Regions from separate parts of the Streptomyces sp. NBC_00289 genome, predicted to be linked through region 2. Evidence: riboswitches for the same ligand, from Rfam matches in the RefSeq annotation. Region 2 holds a riboswitch; each other region holds the start of a gene.
What was found. Region 2 has a riboswitch for thiamine pyrophosphate ahead of OG985_RS15370 (thiamine ABC transporter substrate binding subunit). Riboswitches for the same ligand answer to the same signal wherever they lie in the genome.

Region 1 (5,123 bases), 1.8 Mb from region 2:
CGCTCGGCGCGACCACCTCGACCGCTATCCCGTGCAGTCCGTCACTCCGTACACGGTGCGTGACGATCACACATTGCTCCGGCGTCTCCAGCACATGCGGCGGATGGATCCGGTGACCGAGCGGCAGGAGTACGCGCTGGGGACGGTGTGTGCGGCGATCCCGATCACCGTGGGCACCACGGCCGCCTCGATGGCCATTTCTCTCCCCTCCCATCAGGCCGATCGCCTCCTGGCGGCGGCCCGGCAACTGCAGGACGAGGTGGGTCGGCTCCTGGGGTCGCTGGCCATCTCTATCAGTATCTGAAAACTCACTCCTTGTGATCTGTTGTGTACTTTCTGCAAGATGCCTTCAATGTCAGAGGGTTGATTCCCGGCCAATCGACGGCATATGACGGGGTAGGCGATGCGCGAGTCCGTACAGGCAGAGGTCATGATGAGCTTCCTCGTCTCCGAGGAGCTCTCCTTCCGCATCCCGGTGCAACTGCGCTACGAGGCCGGTGATCCCTACGCAGTCCGGCTGACCTTCCATCTGCCCGGCGACGCGCCGGTGACCTGGGCTTTCGGTCGCGAGCTGCTGATCGACGGCGTGGGTCGGCCGTGCGGGGAGGGAGACGTGCGGGTCTCACCCGCCGACCCCGAGTCGCTGGGCGAGGTTCTGATCCGGCTACAGGTCAGCGGCGACCAGGCGCTGTTCCGCTCGTCGACGGCTCCGCTCATCGCCTTCCTGGACCGCACCGACAAGTTGGTGCCGTTGGGCCAGGAGGGTGCGATCGGCGATTTCGACGCCCACCTCGACGAGGCGCTGGACCGCATCCTGGCCGAGGAACAGAGCACGGGCTGATGCCGTACGGCGACGAGGTGGACTGAACTCTTCGCCGCACCGGGACGGGTGGCCGCGCAGCACGAGCCGGGGACCGCGAATCCGCCCGCGTCGGTGAACCGGGTGCGGTGCGGCCGTGCAGGAACGCTTCCGCCCCGGAGGCTTCACCGGCAGGAACGCTTCGGCCCCGGGTACTTCGCCGGCAGGACGCTTCCGTCCCGGCAGCTGCGCCGGCAGGGAATCCCTACGTCCCCGGTACTTCACGGCAGGAACGGTGAGGCGGCCGAGGCGGGCGGGACCGAACGCCTCGCACTGACCGTCCGCTTCAGCGGGACCGTCCGCTTCAGCGCTTGCGCCGCCGACCCCTGCCGCCACGCGCGGGAGCCTCCTGGGGCTCCGCCGTCACCGCCTCGGGATTCGGCCGGTCGGCGGCGACCACCAGGGCCGCGAGAGCCGTCGTGACGGGCACGGAGGCGACCAGGCCGATCGAGCCGACGAGCGTGCGCACGATCTCCTCCGCGACGAGTTCACTGTTGGCGACCGTCCCCACACTGCTCTGTGCGATGGAGAAGAGCAGCAACAGAGGCAGCGCCGCGCCCGCGTAGGCGAGCACGAGTGTGTTGACGACGGACGCGATGTGGTCGCGTCCGATGCGGATGCCCGCGCGGTACAGCCCACGCCGGCCCATCGACGGTTTCGCCTCGTGCAGCTCCCAGACCGCGGACGTCTGGGTGACCGTCACGTCGTCGAGGACACCGAGCGAGCCGATGATGATGCCGGCGAGCAGCAGACCGCTCATGTCGATCGACGGGAACAGGCCGTGGATCAGGCCGGTGTTGTCGTCCGTGTTGCCGGTGAGCGCGGCCCAGCCGTTGAACAACGAGCCGAGTACGCCGATCAGCACCAGCGAGATGAGGGTTCCGAGCACGGCGACCGACGTACGGGCCGACAGACCGTGGCACAGATACAGGGCGATGAGCATGATGGCGCTCGCCCCGACCACGGCCACGGCCAGCGGATTCGAGCCCTGCAGAATCGCAGGCAGGATGAACAGGGTCAGCACCAGGAAGCTGGCGGCCAGCGCCACCAGCGCCATGATGCCGCGCAGCCGTCCCACCACCACGACGGCCACCGCGAAGATGCCGGCGAGCAGGGCCATGGGGAACCTGCGGTTCACGTCGGTGACGGAGTACTGCAAATCCTTGGGTGCGGAAGGCTCGTAGGCGACCACGACCTTCTCACCCTCGTGCAACTGCCGTGACTGGTCCGGCTGGACGATCTCCGTGAACGTACGGCCCTTGTCGTCACCGGTGTCGACCCGGATCGTCGCCTTCTTGCAGGTCCCGTTCGCCTGCTGCTGGGCGGACGAGCCCTCGGCGGTGGAGGTGTCACCTGTCGGTGCGCCCCCGGAGGCGTTCACCGACGCACAGCTCACGCTCACCACCTCGGTGACCGTGGCGTGCTGGGTCTGGCGGTCGAAGCCGACACCGGTGCGCTCGTGTGCCGGGGCGCCGCCGGGCCACAGCACCACGAGCCCGACCACCACCGCCATGCCGAACGGGATGAGGATCGCCGCGATGACCTTGCGCAGATGCTTGGACACGGGTGCGGCCGGCCCGTGACTGTGCGAGTGCCCGTGGCCGCCACCGGAGCCCGAGCCGTGCCCGTCGTCGGAGCCGTGGCCGGACCCGCCGCTGGGGCCCGGTCCGTGGGCGTGCCCGCCACCGGAGCCGTGGTGGACGCCACCCGCGAAGTTGTGGCCGGGTCCGAGGCCGTGGTTGTGCCCGTCGCCCTGGCCGTCTCCTCGGCCGGGCCCGCGGGGCGGCTCGGACGGCGGGTACGGGGGCTGATGCGTCGTGGTCACCGACCGATCATCGCAAGAACGGCAGGGGCCCTCTGTTCACCGCGCCCGAATTGACGCTAGCGTGGAGTCACCTTTGCACACGCGGGAGCTCGGAGCACCGGGCTGAGAGGGCGCTGACCTCCGTCTTTGCGGTGTTTCACAGGGACGTCACCCGAACCGAGTGATGTTTCACATGAAACATCGGCAGACGGACATCGCTGCGTCGACCGCCGAACCTGTTACCGGGTAATGCCGGCGTAGGGAGTAGGTCTCATGACCAACAAGGACGCACGCACGCCTGCCTCCACGCAGATTCCGACGGATCCTTCGAAGGAGGGCGCGACCAGCGGGGAGAGCGGGAAGTCCATCGGCTGGCACAAGGGGTATGTCGAGGGCTCACGCCCCGACCTGAGGGTGCCGGTCCGTCAGGTGCACCTCACCAACGGGCAGTCGGTCACGCTGTACGACACCTCGGGCCCGTACACCGATCCCCTCCTCGACACCGACGTCCGCCGGGGCCTGCCTCCGCTGCGGGAGAACTGGATCGTCGCCCGTGGCGACACCGAGGAGTACGCAGGCCGTCCCGTCCGGCCCGAGGACGACGGCGTCAAGCACACCTCACCGCGAGGCGGTCTGCGCAACCTCGACGCTGTCTTCCCCGGACGGCCGCGTCAGCCGCGCCGCAGCCGTGACGGCGAGGCGGTCACGCAGCTGGCCTACGCGCGCCGCGGCGAGGTCACACCCGAGATGGAGTACGTGGCCATCCGGGAGAACGTGGCACCCGAGGTGGTCCGCGAGGAGATCGCGGCGGGGCGTGCGGTGTTGCCGGCCAACGTCAACCACCCGGAGATCGAGCCGATGATCATCGGCAAGCGGTTCCTGGTGAAGGTCAACGCCAACATCGGGAATTCCGCGGTGACTTCCTCTATCGAGGAAGAGGTCGAGAAGATGACCTGGGCGACCCGCTGGGGCGCCGACACGGTCATGGACCTGTCCACCGGCCGCAACATCCACACCACTCGGGAATGGGTGCTGCGCAACTCCCCCGTTCCCATCGGCACGGTGCCGCTCTACCAGGCTCTGGAGAAGGTCGACGGGCGCGCCGAGGAGCTGACCTGGGAGATCTACAAGGACACGGTCGTCGAACAGGCCGAGCAGGGCGTGGACTACATGACCGTCCACGCGGGCGTGCGCCTGCCGTACGTACCGCTGACGGCGAACCGCAAGACCGGCATCGTCTCCCGTGGCGGTTCGATCATGGCCGCCTGGTGCCTCGCGCACCACCGCGAGAGTTTCCTGTACGAGAACTTCGAGGAACTCTGCGAGATCCTCGCCGCCTACGACGTCACGTACTCGCTCGGCGACGGCCTCAGGCCGGGCTCGATCGCGGACGCCAACGACGAGGCGCAGTTCGCGGAGTTGCGGACGCTCGGGGAACTCAACCGGACAGCCAAGCGTTTCAACGTACAGACCATGATCGAAGGCCCGGGACATGTCCCGATGCACAAGATCAAGGAGAACATCGACCTTCAGCAGGAGATCTGCGATGAAGCTCCGTTCTATACCCTCGGCCCGCTGACGACGGACGTCGCGCCGGCGTACGACCACATCACCTCCGGCATCGGCGCCGCGATGATCGCCTGGTGGGGCACGGCCATGCTCTGCTACGTCACGCCCAAGGAGCACCTGGGCCTGCCCAACCGTGACGACGTCAAGACCGGAGTCATCACGTACAAGATCGCCGCCCATGCGGCCGATCTCGCCAAGGGCCACCCGGGTGCGCAGGAATGGGACGACGCGCTCTCCGACGCCCGGTTCGAGTTCCGCTGGGAGGACCAGTTCAACCTGGCCCTCGATCCGGACACGGCCCGGGAGTTCCACGACGAGACGCTGCCCGCCGAACCCGCCAAGACGGCTCACTTCTGCTCGATGTGCGGGCCGAAGTTCTGCAGCATGAAGATCTCCCAGGACATCCGCCGCGAACACGGCGGATCCCGGGAGGCGGTCGAGGAGGGGATGGCTCAGAAGTCGAAGGAGTTCGCGGCGGCCGGCAACCGGGTCTATCTGCCGGTCGTCGACTGATCCCGAGGCACGCACGGTCGGCCGACGGCCGGGTGTCCGGCTTGCGCTCCCCGAGGCGGGGTCCTCCGATGCGGAGGGGTGCCCCGGGGCGGGGGCGCAAGCCGAGGGCTACTCCGGCTGGTGGTCCGGTCCTCCGAAGTCCGGGCTGGTGTAGTCCGGGCTCGTGAAGCTCGGACGCGGACTCGCGGGACCGTCGTCGGGGCTGCTGAAACCCGGGCGGCCGTAACCGAGGTGCGGCATGCGGTTGATCGGCGCCTGCGGTGCCGCACGGTGCAGTGCGGCGCTGCCGGGGTCGGCCAGTGCCTCCCGTAGGAAAGGCAGGATGCCGCGCTCCAGCAGGGCTTCGCGCCAGGTCTCCCCGGCCCGGGCCACTTCCGC
Region 2 (5,123 bases):
TCACCGTCACGTATGCGCGAAAAGTGACCAACTTCGACACGTACTTCGACGTCAATGGACAGATAGCTTCACGTGACTGGTCCCTACGTGTGAGGGAGAAATCCGCCGGGCTGTTTTCTGTGGCGCTGAAACGGCCGCGCCCGGGGGTGGGCGGGGGCTCCGCTGTCCATCGCGAGGAACTGGAAAACCCGACGGACGGCTCGCTGGTCGAGGTCTTGACGGCTGTTGCGGCTGCTCTGCGAGGGGAGAACATCATTTCCGCCCCTCCCGCTCCGGTCGAGACTCTCATTCACCGGGGCGGTGTCGTCGCTGCATTACGTCAACTTGGTCTGGTCAGCGACTATCCGGTGAAAACCACGCGGGACATCTGGATGGTGGGCGACGCGAGTGGCGATGTGGCGGAACTCGTTGTTGATGAAACGGAGTACTTGGACAGCACGGAGGGGAGTGTACGCGAGGGGCGTATCGAGATTGAGATCTCTGATTCGGCGAACGCGGCCAAGCTCGACGAGATGGCCCGTTGCATCGATCGTAGGTTCAATACCCGTCAGGTGTACACCTCGAAATTCCAGCAGGCCTTGATTCACTATGCCTCGCGGCATCTTCGGGACAAGCTGGAAGCGAAGGTGACTCTGGGAGATATTTCGAGTTACGAGGCGCTGGTCGCTCAGATCAATGCGTCCGGAGAGTTCGTCCGGGGGTATCAGTTTCATCGATCTGCGGACCGCAGAATCTTTGACACGTATTTCGACACGAAGAAGCATGAGCTCTTCAAGCTGGGCTGGTATCTGCGGATGCGTCGGGAAGGGGAAACCCGGCAACTGACCTTCCGTCGGCTCAAGGAACGTGGCGAGCAGCGATACGGGCTGGTGATGCAGCAAGAGATCATAGTCCGGCCGTCCAGTGACATCGACGAGGCGTGGGCTGCGATCCAAAACTGGCTCTCTGCGGTCCGGGGCGCCTCGCGTGCGGCACCTCCGGCTGATTTTTCCGAGCTCCCGACCGCGCTCGCCGCGTCGAGCCTACGTAATAGTCTCGAAGTGGAAGTGACGAGGACATCGTGGATTGTCGACCGGGCCGACGTCCGCTCGTCCGATCTCCGAAATCGTATTGCGAAGGTGAAGTACGACAGGGTCGCCTTCCGGCGTCCTGGGCAAACGGCGCCTCTGTCTCATTTCGAGTTCGAAGTGACCGGTGTCGAAGACGAGGCCGCCGCTCCAAATACTTTGCGGCGTGACTCGTATCAAGCCTTCCTGGGTGACTTCCTGGAAGTCTGTGCGGACAGGACGAACGGCGGTCGGGTCGACAAGCGCACGAGTGCCAAGTATTTTCACGGCCTGACGGAGCTGGGCATTGTCAGCAGAAAGCCCGAGTGGCTGACGGACGGCAGACTGGAGGTGCAGATACTGGCCAGGGAGAGTGCGCCGCAAGCAGTACAGTCCCGCAACTGGGGGCTGATGCGTTTCTGGTGCGCTCTCGCGACGCTGACCGCAGGACTGTTCGCACTCAGCGTCGGACAAGGTGAAGGCCTGTTGTCGGACAGCTCACCGGACATCGTTTCGGCGGCGATGCAGACTCTTGGTTTCCTGGCCCTGGTTCTCGGTTCTTTCTTCCTGTTCAAAGACCCGCCGGGCCCCGTCTCGCGTGCTCGTCGACTGGTGATCGTCGTGTGCACGGTGATGGCGGCGGTGGCGATCAGCATCCCGTCCATGGGGCGAGGCAACGCCGCGGACGCGACCGCGTTTCTGGGCCTCCTGCCACTCATTGTCTCGCTGTCTCGGACTGGAATGAGAGGCTGAGTCCGTCCTGCCCCAGGGCCCGTTTCTCTCCGCGGCGCTGCGGAGGGCGGAGGGACCTGGCGCCACGCGCATGGCCCGAAGGCTCCCCCGGGGCCCGGCCGTCTCCTGGCCACCCGATTCGATCTGCGACACTGGTACAGCCATGCCTAAGCCCGGAGAACTTACTTTCGTCGCCCCCCGCGGAGCCAAGAAGCCGCCGCGGCACCTTGCCGATCTCACGCCCGCCGAGCGCAAGGAAGCCGTCGCCGCGATCGGTGAGAAGCCGTTTCGTGCCAAGCAGCTCTCGCAGCACTACTTCGCGCGGTACGCGCACGACCCGGAGCAGTGGACCGACATCCCGTCCGGCTCGCGCGGCAAGCTGCAGGAGGCGCTGCTGCCGGAGCTGATGTCGGTCGTGCGGCATCTGTCGACCGACCAGGACACCACCCGCAAGACGCTGTGGAAGCTGTTCGACGGCACGCTTGTCGAGTCGGTGCTCATGCGCTACCCGGACCGGGTCACCATGTGCATCAGCTCCCAGGCGGGTTGCGGGATGAACTGCCCGTTCTGCGCGACCGGGCAGGCGGGTCTGGACCGCAACCTGTCGACCGCCGAGATCGTGCACCAGATCGTGGACGGGATGCGGGCGCTGCGGGAGGGTGAGATTCCCGGCGGGCCCGCGCGGCTGTCCAACATCGTGTTCATGGGCATGGGCGAGCCCCTCGCCAACTACAACAGGGTGGTCGGTTCCATCCGGCGGCTCACCGACCCCGAGCCCGACGGGCTCGGGCTGTCGCAGCGTGGGATCACCGTCTCGACGGTCGGTCTCGTGCCGGCCATCCACCGCTTCGCCGACGAGGGCTTCAAGTGCCGGCTGGCGATCTCGCTGCACGCGCCGGACGACGAGCTGCGCGACACCCTCGTCCCCGTGAACACGCGGTGGAAGGTGCGCGAGGTGCTGGACGCCGGATGGGAGTACGCCGCCAAGTCGGGGCGCCGGCTGTCGATCGAGTACGCGCTGATCCGGGACATCAACGACCAGGCCTGGCGCGGTGACCGGCTCGGCCGGCTGCTCAAGGGCAAGCCGGTGCACGTCAACCTGATCCCGCTGAACCCGACGCCGGGCTCCAAGTGGACCGCTTCGCGGCCCGAGGACGAGAAGGCGTTCGTCGAGGCGATCGCCGCGCATGGCGTACCGGTGACCGTCCGGGACACCCGTGGCCAGGAGATCGACGGGGCGTGCGGTCAGCTCGCCGCGACCGAGCGGTAGTCTGATCGCGTCAGGACAACTTCATACTCATCTTCATATTCCGACAGGGGAGCGCCACAGCGCTGAGAGTGCGGGACAGACCGCAGACCCTCTGAACCTCGCCCAGGTCATTCTGGGTAGGAAGTTCGGTCATCACTCAAGCTGTTGCGCCCTGCCCGGGAACCGTGGGTTCCTCGGGCAGGGCCGCGTCTCTTCCTGGTCAGCCAGGAGGAATCAGTGAGCACCACCAGGAAGTTCACGGCCGTGGCCCTCGGCCTGGGCCTCGTCACGCTGCCCGCACTCACCGCGTGCGGGTCCTCGTCCGGCTCGGGCAACGGCGGCTCCGGTTCCCGGACCGTGACCCTCGTCAGCCACGACTCGTGGGCCGTCTCGAAGAGCGTGCTCGCGGACTTCGAGAAGCAGTCCGGCTACAAGGTGCGGGTCCTCAAGGACGGCGACGCCGGGCAGGCCGTCAACAAGGCCATCCTCACCAAGGACAACCCGCAGGGCGACGTCTTCTTCGGGGTCGACAACACCCTGCTGTCGCGGGCCCTCGACAACGGGCTGTTCCAGTCGTACGAGGCGAAGGATTCCGACCTGGTCAAGGCGGAGTACCGCGTCGACGGGGACAAGCACCGGGTCACCCCGATCGACACCGGCGACATCTGCGTCAACTACGACAAGGCATGGTTCGGCGCGCACAAGCTGACCCCGCCCAGTTCGTTCGCCGACCTGGTCAAGCCGGCGTACAAGAACCTGCTCGTCACCGAGAACGCCTCCACCTCCTCGCCCGGCCTCGGCTTCCTGCTCGGGTCCGCCGCCGCATACGGCGACGACGGCTGGCAGGGCTACTGGAAGAAGCTGAAGGCCAACGGCGTGAAGGTCGTCGACGGCTGGGAGCAGGCCTACAACGAGGAGTTCTCCGGCTCCGCCGGCGGCAGGAAGGCGAAGGCCGACCGGCCGCTTGTGGTCTCCTACGCCTCCTCGCCGCCCGCCGAGGTCATCTACGCCGACCCCAGGCCCACCACCGCGCCGACCGGCGTCGCGACCGGCACCTGCTTCCGCCAGACCGAGTACGCGGGTCTGCTGAGCAACGCCGGGAACACGAAGGGCGGCAAGGCGCTGCTCGACTTCCTGCTCACCAAGAGGTTCCAGGAGGACATGCCGCTCAACATGTTCGTCTACCCGGTACGGGAGGGCGCCCGCGTGCCCGCGGAGTTCACCCAGTACGGGCCGCAGGCCAAGGATCCGGAGACCATGGACCCGGCGAAGATCGCCGGCAGTCGCGACCAGTGGGTCAAGTCGTGGACCTCACTCGTACTGAAGTAGCCCCCCGGAAGGGCCGTGCGAGGGCCGCCAGGGGGAGCGCGGCGCGGCTCGGCCTCATGGTCGTGCCGGTCGCGTTCTTCGCGGTCTTCTTCGCCTACCCCGTCGCCGCGATCGTCGCGCGAGGCCTCGACGTCGACGGTGTGTGGCGGCTGGGCCGGATCGTGGACGTCCTGACCCAGCCCGACATCCGGCACGTCCTGTGGTTCACCACCTGGCAGGCGCTCGCCTCCACCGCGCTCACCCTGCTGATCGCGCTGCCCGGCGCGTACGTCTTCGCCCGCCTCGACTTTCCCGGCAAGCAGGTCCTGCGGGCCGTGGTGACCGTCCCGTTCGTGCTGCCGACGGTCGTCGTCGGTACGGCGTTCCTGGCCCTGGTCGGCCGGGGCGGGCTGCTCGACGAGCTGTGGGGCGTCCGGCTGGACACCACCGTGTGGGCGATCCTGCTCGCGCACGTCTTCTTCAACTACGCGGTCGTCGTACGGACGGTGGGCGGGCTGTGGGCGCAGCTCGACCCGCGTCAGGAGGAGGCCGCGCGGATGCTCGGCGCCTCGCGGCCGGCGGCCTGGCGGAGGGTCACGCTGCCCGCGCTCGCGCCCGCCGTGGCCGCCGCCGCGCTGATGGTCTTCCTGTTCACCTTCACCTCCTTCGGCGTGGTGCAGATCCTCGGCGGTCCGACCTTCTCGACGCTCGAGGTCGAGATCTACCGGCAGACGTCGGAGATCTTCGACCTCTCCACGGCCGCCGTGCTGACGCTGATCCAGTTCGGG
Region 3 (5,123 bases), 4.0 Mb from region 2:
GTTGAACAGCGCGTCCTGCCCGGCCACGTCGTCGTGTTCCTCGTTGACGGGCAGCGGGCGCACGGTCAGCGCGCGCGGGATCACGCTCGTCCGGTCCTCGGCGTTGGTGTGCCCGGACGTGATGGCCTGCGGCGGCTCCGCGTCCAGCTGCTCCGCGCCGAGCATGCCGCGCACCTGCCGGACCTGCGCCAGCAGCGCCACCGCGTCGTAGGGACGACGGTCGGGAGTACGCGCGGTCGCCGAGGCGACCAGCTCGTCCAGCTGGTGGGGCAGCCCCGGCACGACGGCCGAGGGCGGGGGCACGTCCTCGTGGAGGTGCTTGTAGAGCACCACCGCGGCGGAGTCCCCGTCGTGCGGCTTCTCGCCGGTCAGCATCTCGTAGAACACGACACCGCACGCGTACACGTCGACCCGGGGGTCGGCGACGCCGTTCTCGATCTGCTCCGGCGCGAGGTAGGAGACGGTGCCCAGCAGCGTCCCGGTGGTGTTGGTGACCGTGTCCACGGCCCGGACGAGCCCGAAGTCGGCGACCTTGACCCGCCCGTCGTCACCGATCAGCACGTTCTCGGGCTTCATGTCCCGGTGCACGAACCCGGCGCGGTGGGCGGCGCCCAGTGCGGCGAGCACCGGCTCCAGGATGTCCAGGGCGGCGCGCGGCTGCAGCGCCCCGCGCTCGCGCAGCACGTCACGCAGGGTGCAGCCGGCGACGTACTCCATGGCGAGATAGACGTACGACCCGTCGGTGCCCTGGTCGAAGACCTGCACGACGTTGGGGTGCGCGAGCCGGGCAACGGACTTCGCCTCGCGGATGAACCGCTCGACGAAGGAACCGTCGGCGGCGAGCGCCGGGTGCATCACCTTCAGCGCGAGCACACGGTCCAGACGGGTGTCCAGGGCCCGGTAGACCGTGGCCATCCCGCCGACCGCGATCCGCGCGTCGACGCGATAGCGGCCGTCGAGCACCTGCCCGACAAGCGGGTCCTGAAGGGTCGTATCCACGCAGGTGAGTGTACGAGCCGACGCGGACAGCCCCGCGGTTTCACCCGATATCGGGGCGGGACTGCAGCCGACCTGTGACGCTTCGCACACCCGGCCGAGGCCGTCGCGGGCCGCCGACGGGACCTCGGCGCCGCTCAGAACGCCGGACGCTCCGGGTCCAGTACGGCCAGACCCTCCGCGGGCGACGAGGCCTCGGCGAAGTGACGCCGGGGAATCCGGCCCGCCAGTCGCGCGAGCCTTCCCGCCTCCACCCCGCTCCGCATGGCGGCGGCCATCAGCACCGGCTCCTGCGCCCGGGTCACGGCCGAGGCGAGCATCACGCCGGCGCACCCCAGCTCCATGGCCAGCGCCACGTCCGAGGCCGTACCGGCGCCCGCGTCGAGGATCACCGGCACGCGCGCGTGCTCCACGATCAGCTGGAAGTTGTGCGGGTTGCGGATGCCGAGACCCGACCCGATCGGCGAGCCCAGCGGCATGACCGCCGCGCACCCGACGTCCTCCAGTTTCCGCGCCAGCACGGGATCGTCGTTCGTGTACGGCAGCACCGTGAACCCGTCGTCGACGAGGGTCTCCGCCGCCTCCAGCAGCTCGACCGGGTCCGGCAGCAGCGTGCGCTCGTCGGCGATGACCTCCAGCTTGACCAGGCCGGTGCCCAGCGCCTCCCGCGCCAGCCGGGCCGTGAGCACCGCCTCGCCCGCCGTGAAGCACCCCGCCGTGTTGGGCAGCACCCGGATGCCCAGCCGCTCCAGCACCGACAGCACGGAGCCGTGCACCGAGGGATTCACCCGCCGCATCGCGACCGTCGTCAGCTCCGTCCCGGAGGCCACCAGCGCGCGCTCCAGGACGTCCAGGCTGGGCGCACCGCCCGTACCCATGATCAGACGGGACGTGAAGGGCATGCTCCCGAGGACGAAGGGATCGTCGGCCATGGGTCAGCCTCCTTGGACGGCGGTGAGGACTTCCACGCGGTCTCCCTCGGAGAGGGCGGTGGCGGACCACCGCGCGCGCGGGACGACGGTTTCGTTGAGGGCGGCGGCCACCCCCGAGGGCGCCGGGGTCAGGGACCGCACGAGCGCGTCCAGACCGGTGCCCGGCTCGATCCGCCGGGGCTCGCCGTTGACCGAGATGTTCATACGGGCTGCTCCGTGCGGGCGACGGCGCCGAAGCGCCGGGGCGTGAAGGGGCGGGCCTCCTCCGGAAGGTCACCGGTGGCCAGGGCGTGCGCCAGGGCGTCGCCGGTGACCGGCGTCAGCAGCACACCGTTGCGGTAGTGGCCGGTGGCCAGCAGCAGGCCCGGCAGGGCGGTCGGGCCGAGCAGCGGCGCGTTGTCGGGGGAGCCGGGGCGCAGTCCCGCGCGGGTCTCGGTCAGGGGCAGCTCCGTGATGCCGGGGACCAGCTCGTGCGCGTCGCGCAGCAACTCGTAGACCCCGCCCGCCGTCACCGTGGTGTCCCAGCCGAGTTCCTCGCTGGTCGCCCCGACCACGAGCTCACCGTTCTCCCGGGGCACCAGGTAGACGTGGCTGCCGCGGACCACGGCGCGCACCGTGCGGCTCAGGAACGGCGCGTACGGCTTCGGCACGGTCAGCCGCAGCACTTGCCCCTTCACCGGCCGCACCGGCGGCAGCACCTCGTCGGGGACGCCGGCGAGCCGCCCGCTCAGGCTGCCGCCGGCCAGCACCACCTGGCCGGCGCCGAGCGCGGTGCCGTCGGCCGTGGCGACGCCGGTGGCCCGGCCCCGGTCGACACTGAGCCGGTCGGCCCGCGCGCGGTGGAAGACGACGCCCGTCCGCTCGCACGCGGCCACCAGGGCGCCCGCCAGCCGCCGGGGGTCGATCTGGTGGTCGCCGTCGACCCGGAGCCCGCCGCGCACTCCCGGCGCGAGCAACGGCTCCAGGCGCCGGCACTCCCGCCCGGACAGCCACTCCGATTCCAGGCCCGACTGCCGCTGCAGGGTGTGCAGTTCACGGAGGTGGGCGCGATCGTCGGCGTCCAGTGCGACCGCGAGCGTGCCGCACTGCCGGTAGCCCAGGTCGTGCCCGGTGAGGTCGGTGAGCTCGGCCACGAAGTCCGGATAGCGGCGGGCCGAGGCGAGGTTCAGGCCGAGCAGGGTCTGCTCGCCGTAGTGCAGTTCCGTGACGGCGGCCAGCATCCCGGCCGCCACCTGCGCGGCTCCGCCGCCCGGCCCGGGGTCCACCACGGCGGTGGCGAAACCGCGTTGCGCGGCCCGCCAGGCCGTGACCAGCCCGATGATCCCGCCCCCGATGACGAGGACGTCTGACGTACGTGGAGACGACATGGGCGTCCAGCCCCTCCCTTCGCCGGCATGACCCGGATCAGGTTCGTACGGTCGGAGGCCGCCAGCCTCCCTCTCAGCCCGGTGCGTCCGGGCTCCCGCGAGTGCTCTACGTTGGCCACCCTAGCCCGCTGCCGTCCGTCTCAGTAAGGGAGCCTCCAGCCGTGGCACGTTCGCTCGACGGTCTCCTCCTCGCCCCGGTCGCCGACCAGGCACCGGGTCAGGTCGGTACGCGGACCCGGTTCGCCTACCACGAGAAGGACGGCGAGATCTGGGCCGAGTACGCGGGCGGGGACGTCGTCCGCGGGCATCTCGTGGGGACCCGGGACGGCGACCGGCTGGACTTCCGGTACGTGCAGCTCAAGCACGACGGAACGACCGCCTCCGGACACTGCGCGGCCACGGTCCTGGAGCTGGCCGACGGCCGGCTGCGGCTCGAGGAGACGTGGGAGTGGGAGTCGCGGCCCGGCAGCGGGACGAGCGTTGTGGAACAGGTCACTGAGCACGACCGCTGACTGACAAATTGTCAGTTGTCTATGGTGATCAGGTGAGCGAGCAGACGCAGGAATCCGGCACGTCACAGCCGCGGCGCGTGGTCGTCGTGGGCGCGGGCATGGCAGGCGTGCAGACCGCGGTCGCCGTGCGGGAGCAGGGCTTCACCGGCAGCGTCACGCTGATCGGCGCGGAGCCCCACCAGCCCTACGACCGGCCGCCGTTGTCCAAGGCGGTGCTGCTCGGCACGTCCGAGGGCTCCGCCTTCGACGTCGACTTCGAGGCGCTCGGCATCGAACTGACGCTGGGGCGGGAGGTGCTGGGCGTCCGCCCCGGCGACCACGAGCTGGACACCGCCGAGGGCCCGGTGCCGTACGACGAACTGGTCCTCGCCACCGGCGCCGAACCGATCCTGCTGCCGGGCGCGGAGGGGGTGCCCGGTGTGCATCTGCTGCGCACCCTGGACGACGCCGAACGGCTGCGCCCGGTGCTCGCCCGGCAGCACGACGTCGTCGTCGTCGGGGCCGGCTGGATCGGCGCGGAGTTCGCCACGGCGGCGCGCGAGGCGGGCTGCGCGGTGACGGTCGTCGAGGCCGCGGACCGGCCGCTCGCGGGCGCGCTGCCCGCCGAGGTGGCCGCCCCGATGGCCGCCTGGTACGCCGACCACGGTGTGACCTTGCGCACCCACGCGCGCGTGGAGCGCGTCGAGCCCGGCGCGGTCGTCCTCGACGACGGCTCACGGCTGCCCGCGGGCGCCGTCGTGGTCGGCATCGGCGCCCGGCCCGCCACCGGCTGGCTGGCCGGCTCCGGCATCGAGCTCGGCCCCCGGGGCGACGTCCTGGCCGACGACCACCTGCGCACCTCCGCGCCGGACGTGCACGCGGTCGGCGACTGCGCCTCGTTCCCCTCGGGCAGGTACGGCGAGCGCCTGCTGATCCACCACTGGGACAACGCCCTCCAGGGCCCGCGCACGGTGGCCGCGAACATCGTCGGCGAGACCCCGGCCGTCTACGATCCGGTGCCGTACTTCTGGTCCGAGCAGTTCGGCCGCTTCGTCCAGTACGTCGGCCACCACGCGTCGGCCGACGCCACCGTGTGGCGCGGCGACCCGGCCGGTCCGGCCTGGACCGTCTGCTGGCTGCTCGACGACCGTCTGATCGCCCTGCTGGCGGTCGGCCGCCCGCGGGACCTCGCCCAGGGACGGCGCCTCATCGAGGCGGGCACACCCATGGACCCGGCCCTGCTGACCGACCCGGCCAGGCCACTGAAGGCGGCCACGGCGTAGGACCTGTCCGGGCCGGCCTCCCCGGTCCTGCTTCCCTGGGTGGACCTCTGTGGG

Region 1: linked by a shared signal. The riboswitch ahead of thiC (phosphomethylpyrimidine synthase ThiC) and the one ahead of OG985_RS15370 (thiamine ABC transporter substrate binding subunit) in region 2 are both predicted to bind thiamine pyrophosphate.
Region 3: linked by a shared signal. The riboswitch ahead of thiO (glycine oxidase ThiO) and the one ahead of OG985_RS15370 (thiamine ABC transporter substrate binding subunit) in region 2 are both predicted to bind thiamine pyrophosphate.

Annotation. Positions count from the first base shown of each region.
Region 1 is NZ_CP108046.1:5,212,608-5,217,730, forward strand. Features, by position in the region: gene OG985_RS23620 (IclR family transcriptional regulator) at 1-304, shown strand, start outside; gene OG985_RS23625 (SsgA family sporulation/cell division regulator) at 404-841, shown strand; gene OG985_RS23630 (YibE/F family protein) at 1,164-2,684, opposite strand; TPP riboswitch at 2,756-2,944, shown strand; gene thiC (phosphomethylpyrimidine synthase ThiC) at 2,937-4,745, shown strand; gene OG985_RS23640 (hypothetical protein) at 4,854-5,123, opposite strand, start outside.
Region 2 is NZ_CP108046.1:3,386,182-3,391,304, reverse strand. Features, by position in the region: gene OG985_RS15380 (CYTH domain-containing protein) at 1-1,799, shown strand, start outside; gene rlmN (23S rRNA (adenine(2503)-C(2))-methyltransferase RlmN) at 1,942-3,048, shown strand; TPP riboswitch at 3,084-3,189, shown strand; gene OG985_RS15370 (thiamine ABC transporter substrate binding subunit) at 3,265-4,356, shown strand; gene OG985_RS15365 (ABC transporter permease) at 4,332-5,123, shown strand, end outside.
Region 3 is NZ_CP108046.1:7,377,380-7,382,502, forward strand. Features, by position in the region: gene pknB (Stk1 family PASTA domain-containing Ser/Thr kinase) at 1-999, opposite strand, end outside; gene OG985_RS33340 (thiazole synthase) at 1,134-1,928, opposite strand; gene thiS (sulfur carrier protein ThiS) at 1,932-2,132, opposite strand; gene thiO (glycine oxidase ThiO) at 2,129-3,295, opposite strand; TPP riboswitch at 3,293-3,404, opposite strand; gene OG985_RS33355 (hypothetical protein) at 3,457-3,807, shown strand; gene OG985_RS33360 (NAD(P)/FAD-dependent oxidoreductase) at 3,840-5,069, shown strand.